Regions from separate parts of the Pseudomonas sp. 25 R 14 genome, predicted to be linked through region 1. Evidence: predicted binding sites of a transcription regulator. Region 1 holds the regulator's gene; the other holds the start of a gene.
The links. The regulator LexA, encoded in region 1, represses DNA repair genes until DNA is damaged. The targets are predictions, from matches to a motif close to CTGTNTNNNNANACAG.
Positions count from the first base shown of each region.

Region 2: the regulator LexA is predicted to act here: its motif matches at 2,923-2,938, upstream of recN (DNA repair protein RecN).

Region 1 is NZ_CVTS01000010.1:56,659-68,204, forward strand. It holds gene BFQ03_RS01570 (hypothetical protein) at 1-361, shown strand, start outside; gene fadB (fatty acid oxidation complex subunit alpha FadB) at 959-3,106, shown strand; gene fadA (acetyl-CoA C-acyltransferase FadA) at 3,136-4,311, shown strand; gene BFQ03_RS01585 (DUF1653 domain-containing protein) at 4,407-4,643, shown strand; gene topA (type I DNA topoisomerase) at 4,758-7,379, shown strand; partial or broken gene BFQ03_RS30455 (outer membrane lipoprotein carrier protein LolA) at 7,395-7,499, shown strand; gene BFQ03_RS01595 (DUF6586 family protein) at 7,520-8,041, shown strand; gene BFQ03_RS01600 (hypothetical protein) at 8,174-8,407, shown strand; gene sulA (SOS-induced cell division inhibitor SulA) at 8,557-9,036, opposite strand; gene lexA (transcriptional repressor LexA) at 9,047-9,655, opposite strand; gene psrA (transcriptional regulator PsrA) at 9,919-10,626, shown strand; gene nagZ (beta-N-acetylhexosaminidase) at 10,767-11,546, shown strand, end outside.
Region 2 is NZ_CVTS01000036.1:56,645-68,190, reverse strand. It holds gene BFQ03_RS09580 (RnfH family protein) at 1-37, shown strand, start outside; gene BFQ03_RS09575 (outer membrane protein assembly factor BamE) at 99-626, opposite strand; gene fur (ferric iron uptake transcriptional regulator) at 725-1,129, shown strand; gene recN (DNA repair protein RecN) at 1,225-2,898, opposite strand; gene grpE (nucleotide exchange factor GrpE) at 3,130-3,699, shown strand; gene dnaK (molecular chaperone DnaK) at 3,801-5,723, shown strand; gene dnaJ (molecular chaperone DnaJ) at 6,040-7,164, shown strand; gene dapB (4-hydroxy-tetrahydrodipicolinate reductase) at 7,175-7,981, shown strand; gene carA (glutamine-hydrolyzing carbamoyl-phosphate synthase small subunit) at 8,241-9,377, shown strand; gene carB (carbamoyl-phosphate synthase large subunit) at 9,483-11,546, shown strand, end outside.

The DNA of each region.
Region 1 (11,546 bases):
GAGCGGGCGCATGGCCCTGCGCATGGAGGCCCGCCGCATTGGCCTGGCGATGCAATTGTCGCCCCAGGAATGGCCGCACTGGCTCAAGCAGGAGCCGCCCAGCCCGTGTGCGCAGTACTGCCGGCCACGGCGCAGCAGTAAGCCGGCCCTCTGGTGTTACTGGCAGTTGGAGCCGGGGGTGTGGGTCAATCAGTGGCGGGAAATCTGCGTCGACGAGAAGTTGTTGCCGCATTTTGCAAAGCTGCCGGATAACGTCTACAAAATCGAAGCCGACGGGCAAATGATCGCCTTGTATTGGGGGGAGAAGGGCGAATTGAGCGTCTTGCAGGACATCAATGCCTTGCTCAAGGCCCTGGCCTGACAGCGTTCCACTGTTCCACTGTAGGAGCGAGCTTGCTCACGAAAAACCTGAGCACGCCGCGTTAAACCAGGTTTAGCGCGTTATCGTTGACGATCTTCGCGAGCAAGCTCGCTCCTACAGTGACGAAATCACAGGCAATAAAAAGCCCGACATCATCATCGGGCTGGAGTTGGCCAGGCAGGCCGGTAATTCTTCAATTCATCACGCCGCGCATTCGCACAGGCGTTCAAACGTGCGGCTAGCCTAGCCGGATATTCGCCGCTGTACAGGCCTTTTCTAAGCTTTTTGTATTATTGATTATGTGAATGCCTGCGCATTGATTCGCCTTGGCGGTTCTGAAATGACTGAAAAGTCGCGTTTTAGCGGCCCTTTCGAGCGATTGACAATTGTCGGAAATTGGCTGAAGGTGGCGTACCCAAATCAAACGGGCGTATGAATTGAGTGTTTGTCTGTCAGACATCTCAGACATAATCCCGACTATCGCATTGGCGGGTGTGCCTGGCGCATTGGCGTAAGCATTGACGTAATGATCAATGCCCGACCAGAGGCCAGCGTCCAGTGTGTACTGTTCAGCTTCCATATCGTGGAGATCAGTTGATGATTTACGAAGGTAAAGCCATCACGGTTAAGGCTCTTGAAAGTGGCATCGTCGAATTGAAATTCGACCTCAAGGGTGAGTCCGTCAACAAGTTCAACCGTCTAACCCTGAACGAACTGCGTCAGGCCGTAGACACCATCAAGGCTGATGCATCGATCAAAGGTGTGATCGTCTCCAGCGGCAAGGACGTGTTCATCGTCGGCGCTGACATCACCGAATTCGTCGACAACTTCAAGCTGCCCGATGCCGAGCTTGTGGCTGGCAACCTCGAAGCCAACAAGATTTTCAGCGATTTCGAAGACCTCAACGTGCCGACCGTTGCCGCGATCAATGGCATCGCCCTGGGCGGCGGTCTGGAAATGTGCCTGGCCGCGGACTTCCGCGTCATGGCCTCCAGCGCGAAAATCGGCCTGCCGGAAGTCAAGCTGGGCATCTACCCAGGCTTCGGCGGTACCGTGCGCCTGCCGCGTATCATCGGTGCCGACAACGCCATCGAGTGGATTGCCGCCGGCAAGGAAAACCGTGCTGAAGACGCGCTGAAAGTGGGCGCAGTCGATGCCGTGGTTGCTCCGGACAAACTCGCAGAAGCTGCACTGAACCTGATCAAGGGCGCCATCAGCGGCGAATTTGACTACAAGGCCAAGCGTCAGCCGAAGCTGGAAAAACTCAAGCTCAACGCCATCGAACAAATGATGTCGTTCGAAACCGCCAAGGGTTTCGTCGCCGGTCAAGCGGGTCCTAACTACCCGGCCCCGGTCGAAGCGATCAAGACCATCCAGAAAGCCGCGAACTTCGGTCGCGACAAGGCCCTGGAGATCGAAGCCGCCGGCTTCGTCAAACTGGCCAAGACGTCTGCTGCACAGAGCCTGATCGGCCTGTTCCTGAACGATCAGGAACTGAAGAAAAAGGCCAAGGCCTACGACGAAATCGCCAAGGACGTGAAACAGGCCGCTGTACTCGGCGCCGGTATCATGGGTGGCGGTATTGCCTATCAGTCGGCGTCCAAAGGCACGCCGATCCTGATGAAAGACATCAACGAGCACGGTATCGAGCAAGGCCTGGCAGAAGCCGCCAAGCTGCTGGTTGGCCGCGTTGATAAAGGTCGCATGACGGCTGCGAAGATGGCTGAAGTGCTCAACGGCATTCGTCCTACGCTGTCCTACGGCGATTTCGGCCACGTCGACCTGGTGGTCGAAGCGGTTGTCGAGAACCCGAAGGTCAAGCAAGCGGTCCTGGCGGAAGTTGAAGCCCAGGTCAAGGACGACACCATCCTGGCGTCCAACACCTCGACCATTTCCATCACCTTGCTGGCCAAGGCCCTCAAGCGTCCGGAAAACTTCGTCGGCATGCACTTCTTCAACCCGGTGCACATGATGCCGCTGGTGGAAGTGATCCGTGGCGAGAAGTCCAGCGAGCTGGCCGTTGCCACCACCGTTGCCTACGCCAAGAAAATGGGCAAGAACCCGATCGTCGTCAACGACTGCCCGGGCTTCTTGGTCAACCGCGTGCTGTTCCCGTACTTCGGCGGTTTCGCCAAGCTGGTCAGCGCTGGCGTGGACTTTGTGCGTATCGACAAGGTCATGGAAAAATTCGGCTGGCCAATGGGCCCGGCGTACCTGATGGACGTGGTCGGCATCGACACCGGCCACCACGGTCGCGACGTCATGGCTGAAGGCTTCCCGGACCGCATGAAAGACGACCGTCGTTCGGCCGTTGATGCGCTCTACGAGGCCAAGCGCCTGGGCCAGAAGAATGGCAAGGGTTTCTACGCCTACGAGACCGACAAGAAGGGCAAGCAGAAGAAAGTTGCCGATCCATCGGTTCACGAAGTGCTGGCTCCGATCGTCTACGAACAGCGTGAAGTGTCCGACGAGGACATCATCAACTGGATGATGATCGCCCTGTGCCTGGAAACCGTGCGTTGCCTGGAAGACGGCATCGTTGAAACCGCCGCCGAAGCCGATATGGGCCTGGTGTACGGTATTGGTTTCCCTCCATTCCGTGGCGGTGCGCTGCGTTACATCGACTCTATCGGTGTGGCCGAGTTCGTTGCCCTGGCTGATCAGTACGCTGATCTGGGCCCGCTGTACCACCCGACTGCGAAGCTGCGCGAGATGGCCAAGAACGGCCAGAGCTTCTTCGGTTAAGCGCCCAAACGACTAGAGCGAGAATATTTATGAGCTTGAATCCAAGAGACGTCGTGATTGTCGACTTCGGTCGTACTCCGATGGGCCGCTCCAAGGGCGGCATGCACCGCAACACCCGTGCCGAAGACATGTCGGCGCACCTGATCAGCAAGCTGCTGGAGCGCAACGTCAAGGTCGACCCGAACGAAGTCGAGGACGTGATCTGGGGCTGTGTGAACCAGACCCTGGAGCAGGGCTGGAACATCGCCCGCATGGCGTCCCTGATGACCCAGATCCCGCATACTGCTGCCGGCCAGACCGTCAGCCGCCTGTGTGGTTCGTCCATGAGCGCACTGCACACTGCCGCCCAGGCGATCATGACCGGCAACGGTGATGTGTTCGTGGTCGGCGGCGTGGAGCACATGGGCCACGTCAGCATGATGCACGGCGTCGATCCAAACCCGCATATGTCGCTGTACGCGGCAAAAGCCTCGGGCATGATGGGCCTGACTGCGGAAATGCTTGGCAAGATGCACGGCATTACCCGTGAAGCCCAGGACGCTTTTGGCCTGCGCTCGCACCAGCTCGCCCACAAGGCAACCCTGGAAGGCAAGTTCAAGGATGAGATCATCCCGATGAACGGCTACGACGAGAACGGTTTCCTGAAGCTGTTTGACTACGACGAAACCATTCGTCCGGATACCACCCTGGAAAGCCTGGCAGCCTTGAAGCCGGCATTCAATCCAAAGGGCGGCACCGTGACTGCCGGTACTTCGTCGCAGATCACCGATGGTGCCTCGTGCATGATCGTGATGTCGGCCCAGCGCGCCCAGGACCTGGGGATCCAGCCTCTGGCAGTGATCCGTTCCATGGCCGTGGCGGGTGTGGACCCGGCGATCATGGGCTATGGTCCAGTACCGGCCACACAAAAAGCCTTGAAGCGCGCAGGTCTGAGCATCTCCGACATCGACTTCTTCGAGCTCAACGAAGCTTTCGCCGCACAGGCCCTGCCCGTGCTGAAAGATCTGAAAGTACTCGACAAGATGAACGAGAAGGTTAACCTGCACGGCGGTGCGATTGCCCTGGGCCACCCATTCGGTTGCTCCGGTGCACGTATTTCCGGCACTTTGCTTAACGTGATGAAGCAAAATGGCGGCAACCTTGGGGTTGCAACCATGTGCATTGGTCTCGGCCAAGGCATTTCCACCGTCTTCGAACGCGTCTAAGCGTTGAGTTGACGGAAGCCGGGGCCCAGTGCCCCGGTTTTTGTTTTTTGGAATTTTTAATTTTTTTTTAATAAATTTTGTAAGAGGGCCAGAGCATGAAAGTCGAACCAGGGCTCTACCAGCATTATAAAGGTCCCCAGTACCGCGTTTTTAATGTGGCGCGGCACTCCGAGACCGAAGAAGAAGTGGTGTTTTACCAAGCACTGTATGGCGATTACGGCTTTTGGGTGCGCCCCTTGAGCATGTTCCTGGAAACCGTCGAAGTTGACGGCGAGCAGGTCCCGCGCTTTGCTTTGGTGCAGGTCGAACCCAGCCTTTTTTCAGGGCAATAACGGCCGGTTGCGCAGAATGCTGCGCTTGACCTCACTGTGTTGCCACTATATATAGCGTTGCCGCGTCAGGCGCCAACCGCCTTTCTCTTCTCGAATTCAGGAATTTTCCGATCCATGGGCAAATCGCTGGTCATTGTGGAATCCCCGGCTAAGGCCAAGACCATCAACAAGTACTTGGGTAACGAGTACGTGGTGAAGTCGAGTATCGGCCATATCCGAGACCTGCCCACCAGCGGTTCGGCTAGCGCCAGCAAGGAGCCTGCTGCCAAGCGCGGCAAGGCGGCTGCGGGCGAAGGTCCGGTGCTCTCGCCTAAAGAGAAGGCGCGCAAGCAGCTGGTCTCGCGCATGGGTGTGGACCCGGATCATGGCTGGAAGGCCAAGTACGAGATCCTTCCGGGCAAGGAAAAGGTCATCGAGGAGCTGCGCCGGCTCGCCAAGGATGCCGACACCATCTATCTCGCAACGGACTTGGACCGCGAAGGGGAAGCCATTGCCTGGCACCTGCGCGAAGCCATCGGTGGGGACGACAGCCGCTACAAGCGCGTGGTGTTCAACGAAATTACCAAGAAGGCGATCCAGGAAGCCTTCTCCAAGCCGGGTGAGCTGGACATTGACCGCGTCAATGCCCAGCAGGCGCGGCGCTTCCTCGACCGCGTCGTCGGCTACATGGTCTCGCCACTGTTGTGGGCGAAGATCGCCCGTGGCCTGTCCGCCGGACGTGTGCAATCGGTCGCGGTGAAGCTGGTAGTGGAGCGCGAGCGCGAGATCCGTGCGTTCATCCCTGAAGAATACTGGGAAGTCCACGCCGACCTCGGCACCGCCAAGGGCGCGACCGTGCGCTTTGACGTGGCCCGCGAGAAAGGCGAGGCCTTCAAGCCGCTTAACGAAGCCCAGGCCATAGCTGCGCTGGAGAAGCTCAAGGCTTCCAGCTACAGCATCGTCAAGCGCGAAGACAAACCGACCAGCAGCAAGCCGTCGGCGCCGTTCATCACCTCCACCCTGCAACAGGCCGCGAGCAACCGCCTGGGCTTCGGGGTGAAGAAGACGATGATGATGGCCCAGCGTTTGTACGAAGCGGGCTACATCACGTATATGCGTACCGACTCCACCAACCTGTCGCAAGACGCGGTGGCGATGGCGCGCACTTATATTGAAAGCGAATTCGGCAAGAAGTACCTGCCGGAGAAGCCAAACGTCTACAGCAGCAAGGAAGGCGCACAAGAGGCTCACGAAGCGATTCGTCCGTCTGACGCCAATACCGAGCCAAGCAAGCTCACGGGCATGGAGCGCGACGCTGAGCGCCTCTACGAGCTGATCTGGCGCCAGTTCCTGGCCTGCCAGATGCTGCCGGCGCAATACCTGTCCACCACCGTCACCGTGGGTGCCGGGGACTTCGAGCTGCGTGCCAAGGGGCGTATCCTCAAGTTCGACGGCTACACCCGTGTGATGCCGCAAATCGCCAAGCCCGGCGATGATGACGTGCTGCCAGACATGGCCCAGGGCGATGTGATGAAGCTGATCAAGCTTGATCCGTCCCAGCATTTCACCAAGCCGCCTGCGCGTTATTCGGAAGCCAGCCTGGTAAAAGAGATGGAAAAACGTGGCATTGGTCGTCCTTCGACCTACGCGGCGATCATTTCCACCATCCAGGACCGTGGCTACGTGGCCCTGCATAACCGTCGTTTCTATTCGGAAAAGATGGGCGATATCGTCACCGAGCGTCTGTCCGAGAGTTTCTCCAACCTGATGGACTACGGCTTTACCGCCGGCATGGAAGAGAACCTCGATGACGTGGCCCAGGGCGAGCGGGACTGGAAGAATGTACTCGACGAGTTCTATGGCGACTTCAAGAAGAAACTCGAAGTAGCCGAGAGCCCGGAACACGGTATGCGCGCCAACCAGCCGGTGATGACGGATATCCCGTGCACCACTTGCGGTCGGCCGATGCAGATCCGCACTGCGTCTACCGGTGTGTTCCTCGGTTGTTCGGGTTATAGCCTGCCGCCTAAAGAGCGCTGCAAGGCCACCGTCAACTTGGTGCCAGGCGATGAAATCGCTGCCGATGACGAGGGTGAGTCCGAGTCGCTGGTACTGCGTGGCAAGCACCGTTGCCCGATCTGCAGCACCGCGATGGATGCTTATCTGCTGGATGAGAAGCGCAAGTTGCACATCTGCGGTAACAACCCGGATTGCAACGGCTACGAGATCGAAGAGGGCACCTACCGCATCAAGGGCTACGAAGGCCCGAGCCTGGAGTGCGACAAGTGCGGCAGCGAGATGCAGCTCAAGACCGGCCGTTTCGGCAAGTTCTTCGGTTGTACCAATGCGACCTGCAAGAACACCCGCAAACTGCTGAAAAGCGGTGACGCGGCGCCGCCGAAGATGGACCCGGTGAAGATGCCTGAGCTCAAGTGCGAGAAGGTCAACGACACCTATATCCTGCGTGATGGCGCTTCGGGCTTGTTCCTGGCGGCCAGCCAGTTCCCGAAAAACCGCGAGACTCGTGCACCCCTGGTGATGGAGATCGTGCCGCACAAGGACGAGATCGACCCGAAGTACCACTTCCTGTGTGAAGCGCCGAAGAAGGATCCCGACGGTCGTCCGGCCGTGATCCGCTACAGCCGCAAGACCAAGGAGCAGTACGTGCAGACCGAAGTAGACGGCAAGCCTACGGGTTGGAAAGCGTTCTACGACGGCGGCAAGTGGAAGGTCGAGGACAAGCGCCAGGGCGCTTGATCTGTAGGCGCGAGCTTGCTCGCGAAGGTCGTTAACGATGACGCGATAAACCTGGTGCACTGCGGTGCTCTCAGGTTTTTCGCGAGCAAGCTCGCTCCTACAGGCCGTATCATACTTATGTCGTTGTGGAGACTGCCGTCATGGCCAACGAACTCTATACCCGTACCAACCAGAAAATTTACTTCGCGGGTTTGTCCCTGGACGCCCTTGGCCGTGCCGAGGAAGGAAAGGAGATGAACGCTATCGCGCTGGTCCAGGCGGGGCGAGAGTCGGCGTTGTTCCATCTGTATGGCGCCTTGTTGGGTCTGTGCCATGAAATTGCCGGCTTCTATCGTTTGCCCCAGGCGCATGCGCCGCGGGCCGAGGATATCCTGACCCGTGAGGTGCTGGAGTCGCTGGCCATTCCTGAGTTGGCTGAGCTGGTGGAGATGGCTCGCAGCCCTGACAGTTGGCTGGCACGTTTGCTGGCTGCGCATTCGGCGATGTTTCAGCCGCCGCGTGTGCCGCACAAGCCCAAGGGCGATGTGACCCAACCGTTGATCGTTGCGGTCAGCCTGGAAGAGGAAGGCCCCGAGCCACTGAGCCGGGCCGAGTTGGAGAGCTGGCGCCAGGAACTGAAAAAACTGGCGATACGCTTTCGGGATGGGTTGAACGAGTGCTGAGCCGGATAGCGTTGGCAGGGTAATGAGGCGCTACAGACCATTCATCCAGCTGTACAGAAAGCTGTTCAGATCCTGAGCGAGGCTCTGCTTATGACTGATATAATGCTGGCCTTTCGTGGAGAACAGATTTTTATGCCAACGTCCTTTCTGGAAATTGTTGAACTGCCCGACGGCCGAATTGAGCTGCGCAGGGCTGAGGACGAGGGTTCTCTGGTGACTTTGGATTTTTCCGAGGACGCCAAGGCATTCCTGCAAGGCCAACACGTGGAAGTGGCAAAAGCCATGCTGAGCGTTGGTGTGCAGATGGCGGGGCGCCTGGCTGAGGGCGAACCGGAGAAAGACGACGGTCCACGGATTCTTCACTGAGTCCGCTTGTCGTTTTTAAGATTCAAATGCTCAATCGGCTTCTCAATTCTGTAGAAGCCTAGCGTCCATCGCAGGCACTGACCTGACGTCAGGCTGCAATCGGACGACCTGTACCACTCCCGATAACGCGTTGCGCGTCAGGCTCGGGCTTATCCCAAACGAATATTCAAGCTCTGTGCATCGCCCGTACGCGCTGCACTGATCAACTGCTGCTTGGCCGAAGCGCCCAGTGGATTCAGCCAACTGACCACCGTGTGGCTGCGTCCGAGGCGCAGCGCTTCACAGGTCAGTTGCTGGGCGCTCTGGGTGCCGCGTGGTTGCAGCAGCAGGATGCGTTCACGGTTCAGGCCCGCATCCCGCAACCAGGCCTGGGTCAGGCTGGAGGGCGGGGCGATCAGGGTCAGCCAGCGGGCATCCTGTTCTTCGCTCAGGTTGCGAAGAATGGGGGCCAGCAGGCTCAGGCAGTTCCCGGCAGCGCCGCGCAACGACAATTCACTGAATACCTCAGGTTCAGCGGTGGCGGTCCATGGGGACTGCACCGTCTCGTTGAGGATAGGTGCAAGTGGCTGGGCCAGAAAGGCCTCAAACAGCGGCAGTTGTGTGTGTTGTTGCACGTGTGGGAACTGCATGATGCCTCCGTTAGCGGCGAATAACGCCGACACTCAAGCCTTCGATCACCAGGTCCTGATCCTTCAGGTTGACTTCAATCGGCGAAAACTCGGGGTTTTCTGCCAGCAGCCAGACTTTGCTGCCTTCGCGCTTGAAGCGCTTGACCGTCACTTCATCGCCGATGCGGGCCACGACGATCTGGCCGTTGCGCGCTTCGCGGGTGGTGTGGACGGCCAGCAGGTCGCCGTCGAAGATGCCCACGTCCTTCATGCTCATGCCATGGACCCGCAGCAGGTAGTCGGCGCGAGGATGGAAGAAGGTCGGGTTGATATTGCAGGACTCTTCGACGTGCTGTTGTGCAAGAATCGGCGCACCGGCAGCGACCCGGCCGATGATCGGCAGGGTCGATTCGTCAGCCTTGGCCTCAAAGCCAGGGATACGAATGCCGCGCGATGCACCAGGGGTCATTTCGATCGCGCCCTTGCGGGCAAGGGCCTTCAGGTGTTCTTCGGCAGCGTTGGGGGATTTGAACCCCAGCTCCAGGGCGATTTCAGCCCGGGTCGGCGGATAGCCGTTGTCGTCGAGGCAGCGCTTGATAAAAGCGAGAATCTCAGCTTGGCGTGGCGTCAGTTTTAGCATGTTGATCGCTCTGTCTTTTTATACAGTGACTGGGATTATATACAGTGAACTGCGCTTGGCAATCATCGTTTTTGCCGACTCCGCCGGACGGTCATCCGTCGGTCCTTGCAAAGCCTTGGGATAGCGCTGCCAACAGGCCGTTGAAGATGTGATTAAATAGGTGCGAATCGGGTGACTGCCCGGCCGGAAAACGGACCTGCAGGCTTGACATTGCACAAGGTGAAACGTATGTTTCAAACAAGTGTTTGTCAGGCGGAGTAGCCATGGCCCAGTCGGAAACCGTTGAACGCATTCTCGATGCTGCCGAGCAGTTGTTCGCGGAAAAAGGATTTGCTGAAACTTCATTGCGGCTGATCACCAGCAAGGCCGGGGTCAACCTGGCGGCAGTGAACTATCATTTCGGCTCGAAAAAGGCTTTGATCCAGGCGGTGTTCTCACGCTTCCTCGGGCCGTTCTGTATCAGCCTCGACCGTGAGCTGGAGCGGCGCCAGGCCAAGCCTGACAATAAGCCAAGCCTGGAAGACCTGCTGGAAATCCTCGTCGAACAGGCCCTGGTGGTACAACCGCGCAGTGGCAACGACCTGTCGATCTTCATGCGCCTGCTGGGCTTGGCTTTCAGTCAGAGCCAGGGCCACTTGCGACGTTACCTTGAGGACATGTACGGCAAGGTATTCCGTCGTTATATGTTGCTGGTCAACGAGGCGGCCCCGCGTATTCCCCCTATCGAATTGTTCTGGCGCGTGCACTTCATGCTCGGTGCTGCGGCATTCAGCATGTCGGGGATCAAGGCCTTGCGCGCCATTGCCGAGACGGATTTCGGGGTCAATACCTCCATCGAGCAGGTGATGCGCCTGATGGTGCCTTTCCTGGCAGCCGGCATGCGTGCCGAAAGCGGTGTCACCGACCCGGCCATGGTGGCCGCGCAGTTGCGCCCCCGCAGCAAGTCTGTGCCCGTGCCTGCCAAGGTTTAACCACTGGCGTCTGGGCGCCACCGCTTGCATCCGCTAAGCTAGCCGCCCATGCCGATTTCAAACAGTTACCCGCACCCCGTCACCTTGCCAGGTCAAGCCTGGCAAGGTGACGGGGTGCGCGCGTCATTCAAGGAAAAATTATGACTGCTGCCCTGCAAGGCTCTTTGATGGTGGACGTCGCCGGCACCTGGCTGACGGCTGAAGATCGTCACTTGTTGCGCCAGCCTGAAGTGGGCGGCCTGATCATTTTTGCGCGCAACATTGAACATCCACGGCAAGTGCGGGAGTTGAGCGCGGCTATTCGCGCGGTACGCCCGGACCTGCTGCTGGCTGTCGATCAGGAAGGCGGGCGAGTGCAGCGCCTGCGCCAGGGCTTTGTGCGTCTGCCGGCCATGCGCGCCCTGGCGGACAATCCCAATGCCGAATACCTGGCCGAGCAGTGCGGCTGGGTCATGGCCACGGAAGTACTGGCTGTTGGCCTGGACCTGAGCTTCGCCCCGGTGCTGGACCTCGACTACCAGCGCAGCGCCGTCGTAGGCACGCGCTCGTTCGAAGGCGATCCAGAGCGCGCCGCGTTGCTGGCCGGGGCCTTTATCCGGGGCATGAACAGCGCCGGCATGGCTGCCACTGGCAAGCATTTCCCGGGCCACGGCTGGGCCGAGGCAGACTCCCACGTCGCCATTCCCAATGACGAACGCAGCCTGGAACAGATTCGCGCCCATGACCTGGTGCCGTTCGCACGCCTGAGCAAGCAGTTGGCTGCTGTGATGCCTGCGCATGTGATCTACCCGCAGGTCGATAACCAGCCGGCAGGTTTCTCGCGCCGCTGGTTGCAAGACATCCTGCGCGGTGAGTTGCAGTTCGATGGGGTGATTTTCAGTGATGACCTGTCCATGGCCGGTGCTCATGTGGTGGGGGAT
Region 2 (11,546 bases), on a different contig from region 1:
GGCAAAAGCGGCCGAGGCTCGGCGGCAAAATCCGTGACCTGTGAAATAGCAGGCAACAAAAAGCCCGGCATGCCGGGCTTTTTGTTGAACAATGAAAATTATTGCGGGCCAGTATCCAGCGGCTCTGGTGTTGGCACCGGAACGGTTTCCACGCTGTCGATGTCTTTCTGGATCGTATCCAGCAAAGAACCTGGCTTGGCCGGCACTTCGGACTTGGGCTTCTCGCCGTTCTGCACAGGAGCAGTGACGTTGGTGCCGTTATCCTTGCCTAGCAGGGCTTCATCGCGGCTTACGCCAGGCATGAAGTCACCGGAAAGGCTGACGAGCTGGTCGTTGCCATTAAAGATGACACTGACGCGCTCCTGTTGGCGCTCCCCGCCTCCAGGCTGCAGGCTATAGAGATAATCCCAGCGATCGGCATGGAATGTGTCGGTCAGCAGGGGATTGCCCATGATAAACCGTACTTGCCGTCGGGTCATTCCCGGGCGTAACTGGTCTATCATGTCCTGCGTGACGACATTGCCCTGCTGGATGTCGATTTTGTAAACCCCGGGGAATGAACAACCGGCGAGTGCGAGCAGTCCCACAAGGGTGAAACTGGTTAGCAAGAGCTTGGTGTTTTGCATCGGTGGGCGACTTCCACTATCTTGGCTGGGACAACGTAAACGCCGATCATACCCGTATTAAGAGAAGCTGCGAAGCAGCATCCGCGAGAAAGCTAACCATGGTTGAAAATAGCGAACTACGCAAAGCCGGTCTTAAAGTGACTCTGCCACGAGTCAAGATTCTACAAATGCTCGATTCCGCCGAGCAGCGCCACATGAGTGCCGAGGATGTCTACAAGGCGCTGATGGAGTCTAACGAGGACGTCGGCCTGGCCACGGTTTACCGTGTACTGACCCAGTTTGAAGCCGCAGGGCTGGTGGTTCGTCATAATTTCGACGGCGGTCATGCAGTTTTTGAACTGGCTGACGGTGGTCATCACGACCACATGGTTGACCTGGATACCAATGAGGTTATCGAGTTCACCAGTCCCGAAATCGAAGCGCTGCAGCACAAGATTGCTGAGGAGCACGGATTCGATTTGGTGGACCATAATCTGGTTCTATACATACGTAAGAAAAAGTAAGAAAGCTACGCAGATTCACTCTGCGAAACGATCGAAGGCGACCCTAGGGTCGCCTTCGTGCTGTCTGTCGCCAGAAAATCCCGGAAAGAACGGGATCAAACCTTTGCCGTTACCACCATCTTTTTCGCATGAGCCAGGGACTCCTTGGTCAGGTCGATGCCGCCGAGCATGCGCGCGACTTCTTCCACCCGCTCGGTCTTGTTCAGCTTGGACACGGCGGTATGCGTCGCATCGCTGCCCCGCACCTTATGCACGAACAGATGCTGATGCCCCTGGGCTGCCACCTGTGGCAAGTGGGTAACCGTCAAGACTTGCCCACGCTCGCCGAGGCGGCGCAGCAATTGGCCGACAATTTCTGCAGTCGGCCCGCCGATCCCCACGTCCACTTCGTCGAATACCAATGTTGGTACGCGTGAGGTCTGGGCGGTAATGACCTGAATCGCCAGGCTGATCCGTGACAGTTCGCCGCCGGACGCCACCTTGGCCAGTGCCTTGAGGGGTTGACCAGGGTTGGCGCTCACCAGTAGTTCGACCTGCTCCAGGCCGTTGGGCTGCAGTTCATTGCCGCTATTGGTGTGCAACTCGATGGTGAAGCGCCCGCCGGGCATGCCCAGGCGTTGGATTTCCTGTTCCACGGCGCAGGCCAGTCCGGTTGCCGCATGATGTCGCAGGTCGCTCAACTCCCGGGCCTTTTCCTGGTAGTGGCGGGCGAAGGAGGCCAGTTCATCGCCCAGGCGCTCGATGGATTCATCATTGGCATTCAGGGTTTCGATCTCGTCCAGCAGTTTTTGCTGCATGGCTGCGACTTCGGTCGGCTGGATACGGTGTTTGCGTGCCAGGGTATAAATAGTGTCGAGGCGTTCTTCGATCTCTTGCAGGCGTGCCGGGTCGGCATCGAAGTGGTCGAGGAAGCGGTTCAGCTCGCCAACGGCTTCTTCTACCTGGATTTGTGCGCTGGTCAGCAGGGTGGTGGCTTCATTCAATGATCCAGAGCCGCTGTTCACGCTCGACAGGCGGTTAAGGCTTGCTGTCAGTGCATTCAGCACATTGCCGGAGTCACTTTCGCTGCATTGCTCGACAACCTGGCGGCAAATGCCCAGCAGTGTCTCGGCATTGGTCAGGTTCTTGTGCTCCTGCTCCAACTGTTCCAGCTCGGTTTCGCCCAGGCCCAGGCTTTCCAGCTCTTCCAACTGATAGCTGAGAAGCTGGTGGCGGGCACGTTGTTCGTCTCCGGAATTGGACAGCCGTTCCAGCTCCTGGCGGGTCTGGCGCCAGCGTTGTGCGGCCAGTTGTACCTGGCGCGCCAGGTCGGTCGCGCCGGCGTATTCGTCCAGCAGTCGCCGATGGGTGTCGGTTTTGAGCAAGGACTGGTGTTCGTGTTGGCTATGGATGTCGATCAGCAGTTCGCCAAGGGCTTTCAAATCACCGAGTGGGCAGGGCGTGCCATTGATGTAGCCGCGGGAGCGGCCTTCGGCGGTAATTACCCGGCGCAGGATGCACGGGCCATCGTTGTCAAGGTCGCGTTCGGCGAGCCAGGCGCTGGCCTCCGGGATGTCGGCCAGATCAAAGGTTGCCAGGATGTCGGCCTTGTCTGCGCCGGGGCGAACCACGCCACTGTCGGCGCGGTCGCCCAGGGTCAGGCCCAGTGCGTCGAGCATGATCGACTTGCCGGCGCCGGTTTCGCCTGTGATTACGCTCATCCCGCGATCCAGTTCAAGATCCAGATGCTCGACGATGGCGTAGTTATGTACGGACAGGTGAACCAGCATGACGGCTGCTCCCAGGCTTTAGGTCTGGTTATTTATACAGTGTTTTGTTCTGGGCTGACAATCCTGCGGCTTAGCTCAATTTGCTTGGGTGGTAGTTTTTTTTAGTGCGATGAGGAATGAGTGGAAAGTATGAGTCGGGACATGTCGGCCCTTGAACCTGGAAATTGTGGCCCCATATACCGGAACAGAAGCGCGAGTCGAGTTCGCGCAGGATTTAGAAAGGAGAGAACTATGGCTGACGAACAGACGCTGGATACGCAAAACCCAGACGCCAACCAGGCCTCGCAGGCAGCGGGTGAAGACCTGGCGGCTCGTGTGCAAGTGCTCGAAGAGCAGTTGGTAGGCGCTCAGGATCAGGCTTTGCGTGTTGCTGCCGATCTGCAGAACGTCCGCCGCCGCGCCGAGCAGGATGTAGAGAAAGCCCACAAGTTCGCGCTGGAAAAGTTTGCCGGTGATCTGTTGCCGATCATCGACAGCCTGGAGCGTGGCCTTGAGTTGTCCAACCCGGACGACGAAAACATCCGCGCCATGCGCGAGGGGATCGAACTGACCCTGAAAATGTTCCAGGACACCCTGAAGCGTTATCAGTTGGAAGCCATCGATCCGCAAGGCGGTGAGCCGTTCAACGCTGAACATCACCAGGCCATGGCGATGCAGGAAAGTGCAGATCTTGAGCCCAATAGTGTGTTGAAAGTGTTCCAGAAGGGTTACTTGCTCAATGGTCGCTTGTTGCGCCCTGCGATGGTCGTGGTGAGCAAGGCTCCTGCACCTGTTGCACCGTCGATTGACGAGCAGGCTTGAAATCCTTCGTAACGACCCCATTTATAAGTCAAGTGTTTAAGTCTGTCGCAGTCAGCCACCACTGCTGCGGCAACCAAATTCAAGTTTCGGGAGAGTAAATCATGGGCAAAATTATCGGTATCGACCTGGGGACCACCAACTCCTGCGTCTCCGTCATGGAAAACGGCAAAGCCAAAGTTATCGAAAACGCCGAAGGCGCGCGTACCACGCCGTCGATCATTGCATACGCCAACGACGGTGAAATCCTCGTTGGTCAGTCGGCCAAGCGTCAGGCTGTAACCAACCCGCACAACACCCTGTACGCGGTGAAACGTCTGATCGGTCGTAAGTTCGACGAAGAAGTCGTACAAAAAGACATCAAGATGGTGCCTTACAAAATCGCCAAGGCTGACAACGGTGACGCCTGGGTTGAAGTAAACGGCAACAAGATGTCTGCACCGCAGATCTCGGCTGAAGTCTTGAAAAAGATGAAGAAAACTGCCGAAGACTACCTCGGTGAAGCAGTGACTGAAGCGGTGATCACCGTTCCTGCCTACTTCAACGACAGCCAGCGTCAAGCGACCAAAGACGCCGGCCGCATTGCGGGCCTGGACGTAAAACGCATCATCAACGAACCAACCGCAGCCGCTCTGGCCTACGGTATGGACAAGGCCAAGGGCGATCACACTGTGATCGTTTATGACCTGGGTGGCGGCACCTTCGACGTTTCCGTGATCGAAATCGCTGAAGTCGACGGTGAGCACCAGTTCGAAGTGTTGGCCACCAACGGTGACACGTTCCTGGGCGGTGAAGACTTTGACATTCGTCTGATCGACTACCTCGTCGACGAATTCAAGAAAGAAAGCGGCATGAACCTCAAGGGTGATCCGCTGGCCATGCAGCGCCTGAAAGAAGCTGCTGAAAAAGCGAAGATCGAGCTGTCGTCGAGCATGTCGACCGACGTGAACCTGCCGTACATCACAGCAGATGCCACCGGCCCTAAGCACTTGAACGTGAAGATCTCGCGCGCCAAGCTCGAATCCCTGGTTGAAGACCTGGTTCAGCGCACCATCGAACCTTGCCGTACCGCTTTGAAAGATGCCGGTATCGACGTGGGTGCGATCAACGACGTGATTCTGGTCGGTGGTCAGACTCGTATGCCGTTGGTACAGCAGAAAGTGACCGAGTTCTTCGGTAAAGAAGCACGTAAAGACGTGAACCCGGACGAAGCGGTTGCCATGGGTGCTGCTATCCAGGGTGCGGTATTGGCCGGCGACGTGAAAGACGTGTTGCTGCTGGACGTCAGCCCGCTGACCCTGGGTATCGAAACCATGGGCGGCGTGATGACTGCGCTGATCGAGAAAAACACCACGATTCCTACCAAGAAATCGCAAGTGTTCTCGACTGCCGATGACAACCAAGGCGCTGTGACCATTCACGTGCTGCAAGGTGAGCGTAAGCAGGCTGCTCAGAACAAGTCCCTGGGCAAGTTCGACCTGGCCGATATTCCACCAGCACCACGTGGCGTGCCACAAATCGAAGTGACCTTCGACATCGATGCCAACGGTATCTTGCACGTCGGCGCGAAAGACAAGGCTACCGGCAAGGAGCAGAAGATCACGATCAAGGCCAACTCCGGTCTGTCTGATGAAGAAATTCAACAGATGATTCGTGATGCTGAAACCAATGCCGAGGCCGACAAGAAGTTTGAAGAGCTGGCCGCTGCCCGCAACCAGGGTGATGCGCTGGTTCACTCGACGCGCAAAATGATCGTTGATGCTGGCGAAAAAGTGACTGCTGAAGAGAAGACCGCAATCGAAGCAGCCGTGGTTGCCCTGGAAGCCGCCGTCAAAGGCGACGACAAGGCCACCATCGAAGCCAAGGTTGAGGAGTTGTCGAAAGTCTCCGCGCCGGTTGCTCAGAAGATGTACGCCGAGCAGGCTCCGCAAGGTGATGGCGCTGCGCAACAGGCAGAGCCTGAAGCCAAGCACGACGACGTTGTCGATGCCGAGTTCGAAGAAGTCAAAGAAGGCCAGAAGAAGTAACTTGGTCGCCCGGTTGACCGCTATCAAGCGGTGACTGGTAGGATGTCGCCGCGCGGGAGCTTGCTCCCGCGTTGGCGTGTCTGGGGTACGCGAATTTTTACAGCATGCGACAAGGTTCGGATGCTGGCGGTGTGATCGGGAATGCTCCTGCTTTGCGATCGACAGTCACCGCGTTTTTAGCTGGGTCTCGGCTGAGAGCAGTAAAGACCAGGATCGTTGAATTTGACGTGAGTTGGGTCCGGGCCTGTATTGGGGCTCAACGAGTTTGGTAAGCTCAGGAGGGTTTTGCCGAACGTCCTTAAGAGTGCAAAGACTTATGGCAAAGCGTGACTATTACGAAGTGTTGGGTGTGGAGCGCGGCTCCAGCGAGGCGGACCTGAAGAAGGCCTACCGTCGTCTGGCGATGAAGCACCACCCGGACCGTAATCCGGATAACAAAGAATCCGAAGAAATGTTCAAAGAGGCCAATGAGGCCTACGAATGCCTGTGTGATCCGAACAAGCGCGCGGCCTACGACCAGTACGGCCACGCCGGTGTCGATCCGAGCATGGGCGGCGGCGGTGCCGGTTTTGGCGGCCAGAACTTCTCCGATATCTTCGGCGACGTGTTCAGCGACTTCTTCGGTGGCGGTCGTGGTGGTCAGCGTGGCGGTGCCCAGCGTGGTAGCGACTTGCGCTACACCCTGGAGCTGAACCTGGAAGAGGCTGTGCGCGGCACTAGCGTCAACATCCGCGTGCCGACGCTGGTCAATTGCAAACCGTGTGACGGTTCGGGTGCCAAGAAGGGCTCGTCGCCGATTACGTGCCCAACCTGTGGTGGTATTGGCCAGGTACGCATGCAGCAGGGGTTTTTCTCTGTTCAGCAAACCTGTCCGCGCTGCCATGGTCAGGGCAAGATCATTTCCGATCCGTGCGACTCCTGTCACGGCGAAGGGCGTGTCGAAGAGTACAAGACCCTGTCGGTGAAAGTGCCGGCAGGTGTCGATACCGGCGACCGTATCCGTTTGTCGGGTGAAGGTGAGGCAGGTACGCAGGGTGGTCCGACGGGCGATCTGTACGTGGTGATCAATGTGCGCGAGCACTCGATCTTCCAGCGCGACGGCAAGCACCTGTTCTGTGAAGTGCCGATCAGCTTTGTCGATGCTGCCCTGGGTGGCGAGCTGGAGATTCCGACCCTCGATGGTCGCGTCAAGCTGAAGATCCCTGAGGGGACGCAGACCGGCAAGCAGTTCCGCATCCGTGGCAAAGGCGTTGCGCCAGTGCGTGGCGGTGGGGCGGGCGACTTGATGTGCCGTGTGGCTGTCGAGACTCCGGTCAACCTGGATCGTCGTCAGCGTGAGTTGCTCGAAGAGTTCCGCAGCTCCCTGGACGGTGATGGCTCCCATTCGCCCAAGACCGCTGGCTGGTTTGAAGGCGTGAAGCGCTTCTTCGGCGACCTGTAAGGACGTGGATATGCGACGTATAGCAGTGATGGGCGCCGCCGGGCGCATGGGCAAGAACCTGGTGGAGGCGGTGCAGCAACGCTCGCCTCTGTCGGGGTTGACGGCGGCAATCGTGCGTCCGGGCAGTACGCTGATCGGTGCCGATGCCGGTGAGCTGGCTTCGCTGGGGCGGATCGGTGTGGCGTTGTCTGGCAGCCTGGAGCAAGTGGCTGATGAATTTGATGTATTGATCGACTTCACCCTGCCCGAGGTGATGCTGAAAAACCTGGCGTTCTGCCGCAAGGCGGGCAAGGCCATGGTTATTGGTACCACTGGCCTGAATGCCGAGCAAAAGCAATTGCTTGTCGCGGCGGGCAAGGATATTCCGATCGTGTTTGCCGCCAACTTCAGTGTGGGCGTCAACCTGTCGCTGAAGTTGCTCGACATGGCTGCACGGGTACTGGGTGATGACGCGGACATCGAGATCATCGAGGCGCATCACCGCCACAAAGTGGATGCGCCATCGGGTACTGCCATGCGCATGGGCGAAGTGATTGCCGATGCCCTGGGGCGCGACCTGTCGAAAGTCGCGGTATATGGCCGCGAAGGCCATACCGGTGCGCGCGAGCGTGAAACCATTGGCTTTGCCACGGTGCGCGGTGGTGACGTGGTGGGTGATCACACGGTGCTGTTTGCTGCCGAAGGCGAGCGCCTGGAAATCACTCACAAGGCCTCCAGCCGCATGACCTTCGCCAAGGGCGCGGTGCGTGCGGCATTGTGGCTGGAGGGGCGCGAAGCGGGCCTCTATGACATGCAAGACGTGCTGGATCTGCGTTAATCAGTAGCAAAAACGGGCCCTGGGTATTACTCTAGGGCCCCGTTTTTACCCGCTAAGCGACGTCCTGTCGCATTCTCCTGCCTTTTAGGCTCTTTAGCGGTGGACCAAAAAAGCCTTTTTCTGTAAGCTACAGCTTTAGTGTGTCCACTAAAAGCGCGCAGAATAATTCAGTGAAGAAGCGGGGTGACGTGTCCATACGTCACTCCGCTTTTTTACAACCTGCGATCGCCCTTTCAGGCTTTATTTACGGGAGGTCTTCTTGACTAAGCCAGCCATACTCGCCCTTGCTGATGGCAGCATTTTTCGCGGCGAAGCCATTGGAGCCGACGGTCAGACCGTTGGAGAGGTGGTGTTTAACACCGCCATGACCGGCTATCAGGAAATCCTTACCGATCCTTCCTACGCCCAGCAGATCGTTACCCTGACCTATCCGCACATCGGCAACACCGGTACTACGCCGGAAGACGTCGAGTCTGATCGTGTCTGGTCGGCCGGTCTGGTGATTCGTGACCTGCCACTGGTTGCGAGCAACTGGCGTAACACGATGTCGCTGTCCGATTACCTGAAAGCCAACAACGTTGTGGCGATCGCCGGTATCGATACGCGCCGCCTGACACGCATCCTGCGTGAAAAAGGCTCGCAGAATGGCTGCATCATGGTCGGTGACAATGTTTCCGAAGCCGCAGCGATTGCTGCAGCGCAAGGCTTCCCTGGCCTGAAAGGCATGGATCTGGCGAAAGTCGTCAGCACCCAAGAACAGTACGAGTGGCGCTCCACTGTCTGGGACTTGAAGACTGACAGTCACGCGACCATCGAGGCTAGCGAGCTGCCTTACCACGTGGTCGCTTATGACTACGGCGTTAAGTACAACATCCTGCGCATGCTGGTCGAACGTGGTTGCCGCGTGACCGTGGTGCCGGCGCAAACCCCGGCCAGCGATGTGCTGGCCCTGCAACCGGATGGCGTGTTTCTGTCCAATGGCCCGGGCGATCCGGAGCCTTGCGACTACGCGATCCAGGCGATCAAGGATGTGCTGGAAACCGAGATCCCGGTATTCGGTATCTGCCTGGGCCACCAGCTGCTGGCCCTGGCCTCCGGTGCCAAGACCCTGAAAATGGGCCACGGCCATCATGGTGCCAACCACCCGGTGCAAGACCTGGACACTGGCGTCGTGATGATCACTAGCCAGAACCACGGTTTTGCGGTGGACGAAGCCACCTTGCCGGCCAACGTGCGTGCCATTCACAAGTCGCTGTTCGACGGTTCCCTGCAGGGTATCGAGCGCACCGACAAGAGCGCGTTCAGCTTCCAGGGCCACCCTGAAGCAAGCCCGGGCCCGAACGACGTAGCGCCGCTGTTCGACCGTTTCATCAATGAGATGGCCAAGCGACGCTAAATGAGTGGCCTGAGGGTGGCCCGGAAAATCGGCGGCCCCCTCAGGCTCTTCAAGGATTGTTCAAGACGGCTTGCCGACTGACCTGCGGATTTGAGTGACAAACCCATGCCAAAACGTACAGACATAAAAAGCATCCTGATTCTCGGCGCTGGCCCGATCGTTATCGGCCAGGCATGCGAATTCGACTACTCCGGCGCCCAGGCCTGCAAGGCCCTGCGTGAAGAGGGTTACCGCGTCATCCTGGTGAACTCCAACCCGGCCACCATCATGACCGACCCGGACATGGCCGACGCCACCTACATCGAACCGATCAAATGGCAGACCGTTGCCAAGATCATCGAGAAAGAGCGCCCGGACGCACTGCTGCCGACCATGGGCGGCCAGACTGCACTGAACTGCGCCCTGGACCTGGAGCGCGAAGGCGTCCTGGAAAAGTTCGGCGTAGAGATGATTGGCGCCAATGCCGACACCATCGACAAGGCTGAAGACCGTTCGCGTTTCGACAAGGCCATGAAGTCCATCGGTCTTGACTGCCCGCGCTCGGGTATCGCCCACAGCATGGAAGAGGCCAACGCGGTTCTCGAAAAGCTGGGTTTCCCGTGCATTATCCGTCCGTCCTTCACTATGGGTGGCACCGGTGGCGGTATCGCTTACAACCGTGAAGAGTTCGAAGAAATCTGCGCACGCGGTCTGGACCTGTCGCCGACCAAAGAGCTGCTGATCGACGAATCCCTGATCGGCTGGAAAGAGTACGAGATGGAAGTTGTCCGCGACAAAAAGGACAACTGCATCATCGTCTGCTCGATCGAAAACTTCGACCCGATGGGCGTGCACACCGGTGACTCGATCACCGTTGCGCCGGCACAGACCCTGACGGACAAGGAATACCAGATCATGCGTAACGCCTCATTGGCGGTACTGCGTGAGATCGGCGTTGAAACCGGCGGTTCCAACGTTCAGTTCGGCATCTGCCCGGACACAGGCCGCATGGTCGTGATCGAGATGAACCCGCGTGTATCGCGTTCTTCGGCGCTCGCATCAAAAGCTACCGGCTTCCCGATTGCGCGCATCGCTGCCAAGCTGGCGATCGGTTACACCTTGGACGAGTTGCAAAACGAAATCACTGGCGGTGCTACGCCGGCGTCCTTCGAACCGTCCATCGACTACGTCGTGACCAAGCTGCCACGCTTTGCCTTCGAGAAGTTCCCGAAAGCCGACGCCCGCCTGACCACTCAGATGAAGTCGGTCGGTGAAGTCATGGCTATCGGCCGGACGTTCCAGGAATCCCTGCAAAAAGCCCTGCGTGGCCTGGAAGTGGGCGTTTGCGGCCTGGACGAGAAGCTCGACCTGAGCAACCCGGAAAGCATGAGTATCCTCAAGCGCGAGCTGACCGTGCCGGGCGCCGAGCGTATCTGGTACGTGGCTGATGCTTTCCGCGCTGGCATGACCGTCGAAGACATCTTCGGCATGAACATGATTGACCCGTGGTTCCTGGTGCAGATCGAAGATCTGATCAAGGAAGAAGAAAAGGTCAAGACCCTGGGTCTTTCCTCTATCGACCGCGACCTGATGTTCCGCCTCAAGCGCAAAGGCTTCTCCGACCAGCGTCTGGCCAAGCTGCTGGGTGTGACCGAGAAGAACCTGCGCACGCATCGCCACAAGCTGGATATCTTCCCGGTCTACAAGCGCGTTGACACCTGCGCCGCGGAGTTCGCCACCGATACCGCGTACCTGTACTCCACCTATGAGGAAGAGTGCGAAGCCGCGCCGTCGGGCCGCGACAAGATCATCATCCTGGGCGGCGGTCCAAACCGTATCGGCCAGGGCATCGAGTTCGACTACTGCTGCGTACACGCCGCCCTCGCCCTGCGCGAAGACGGGTACGAGACCATCATGGTCAACTGCAACCCGGAAACTGTTTCTACTGACTACGACACTTCCGACCGCCTGTACTTCGAGCCGGTAACGCTGGAAGACGTGCTGGAAATCTGTCGCGTCGAGAAGCCAAAAGGCGTGATCGTCCAGTACGGCGGGCAAACCCCGCTGAAACTGGCGCGTGCCCTGGAAGCGGCCGGCGTGCCGATCATCGGTACCAGCCCTGACGCCATCGACCGTGCCGAAGACCGTGAGCGCTTCCAGCAAATGGTTGAGCGCCTGAACCTGCGCCAG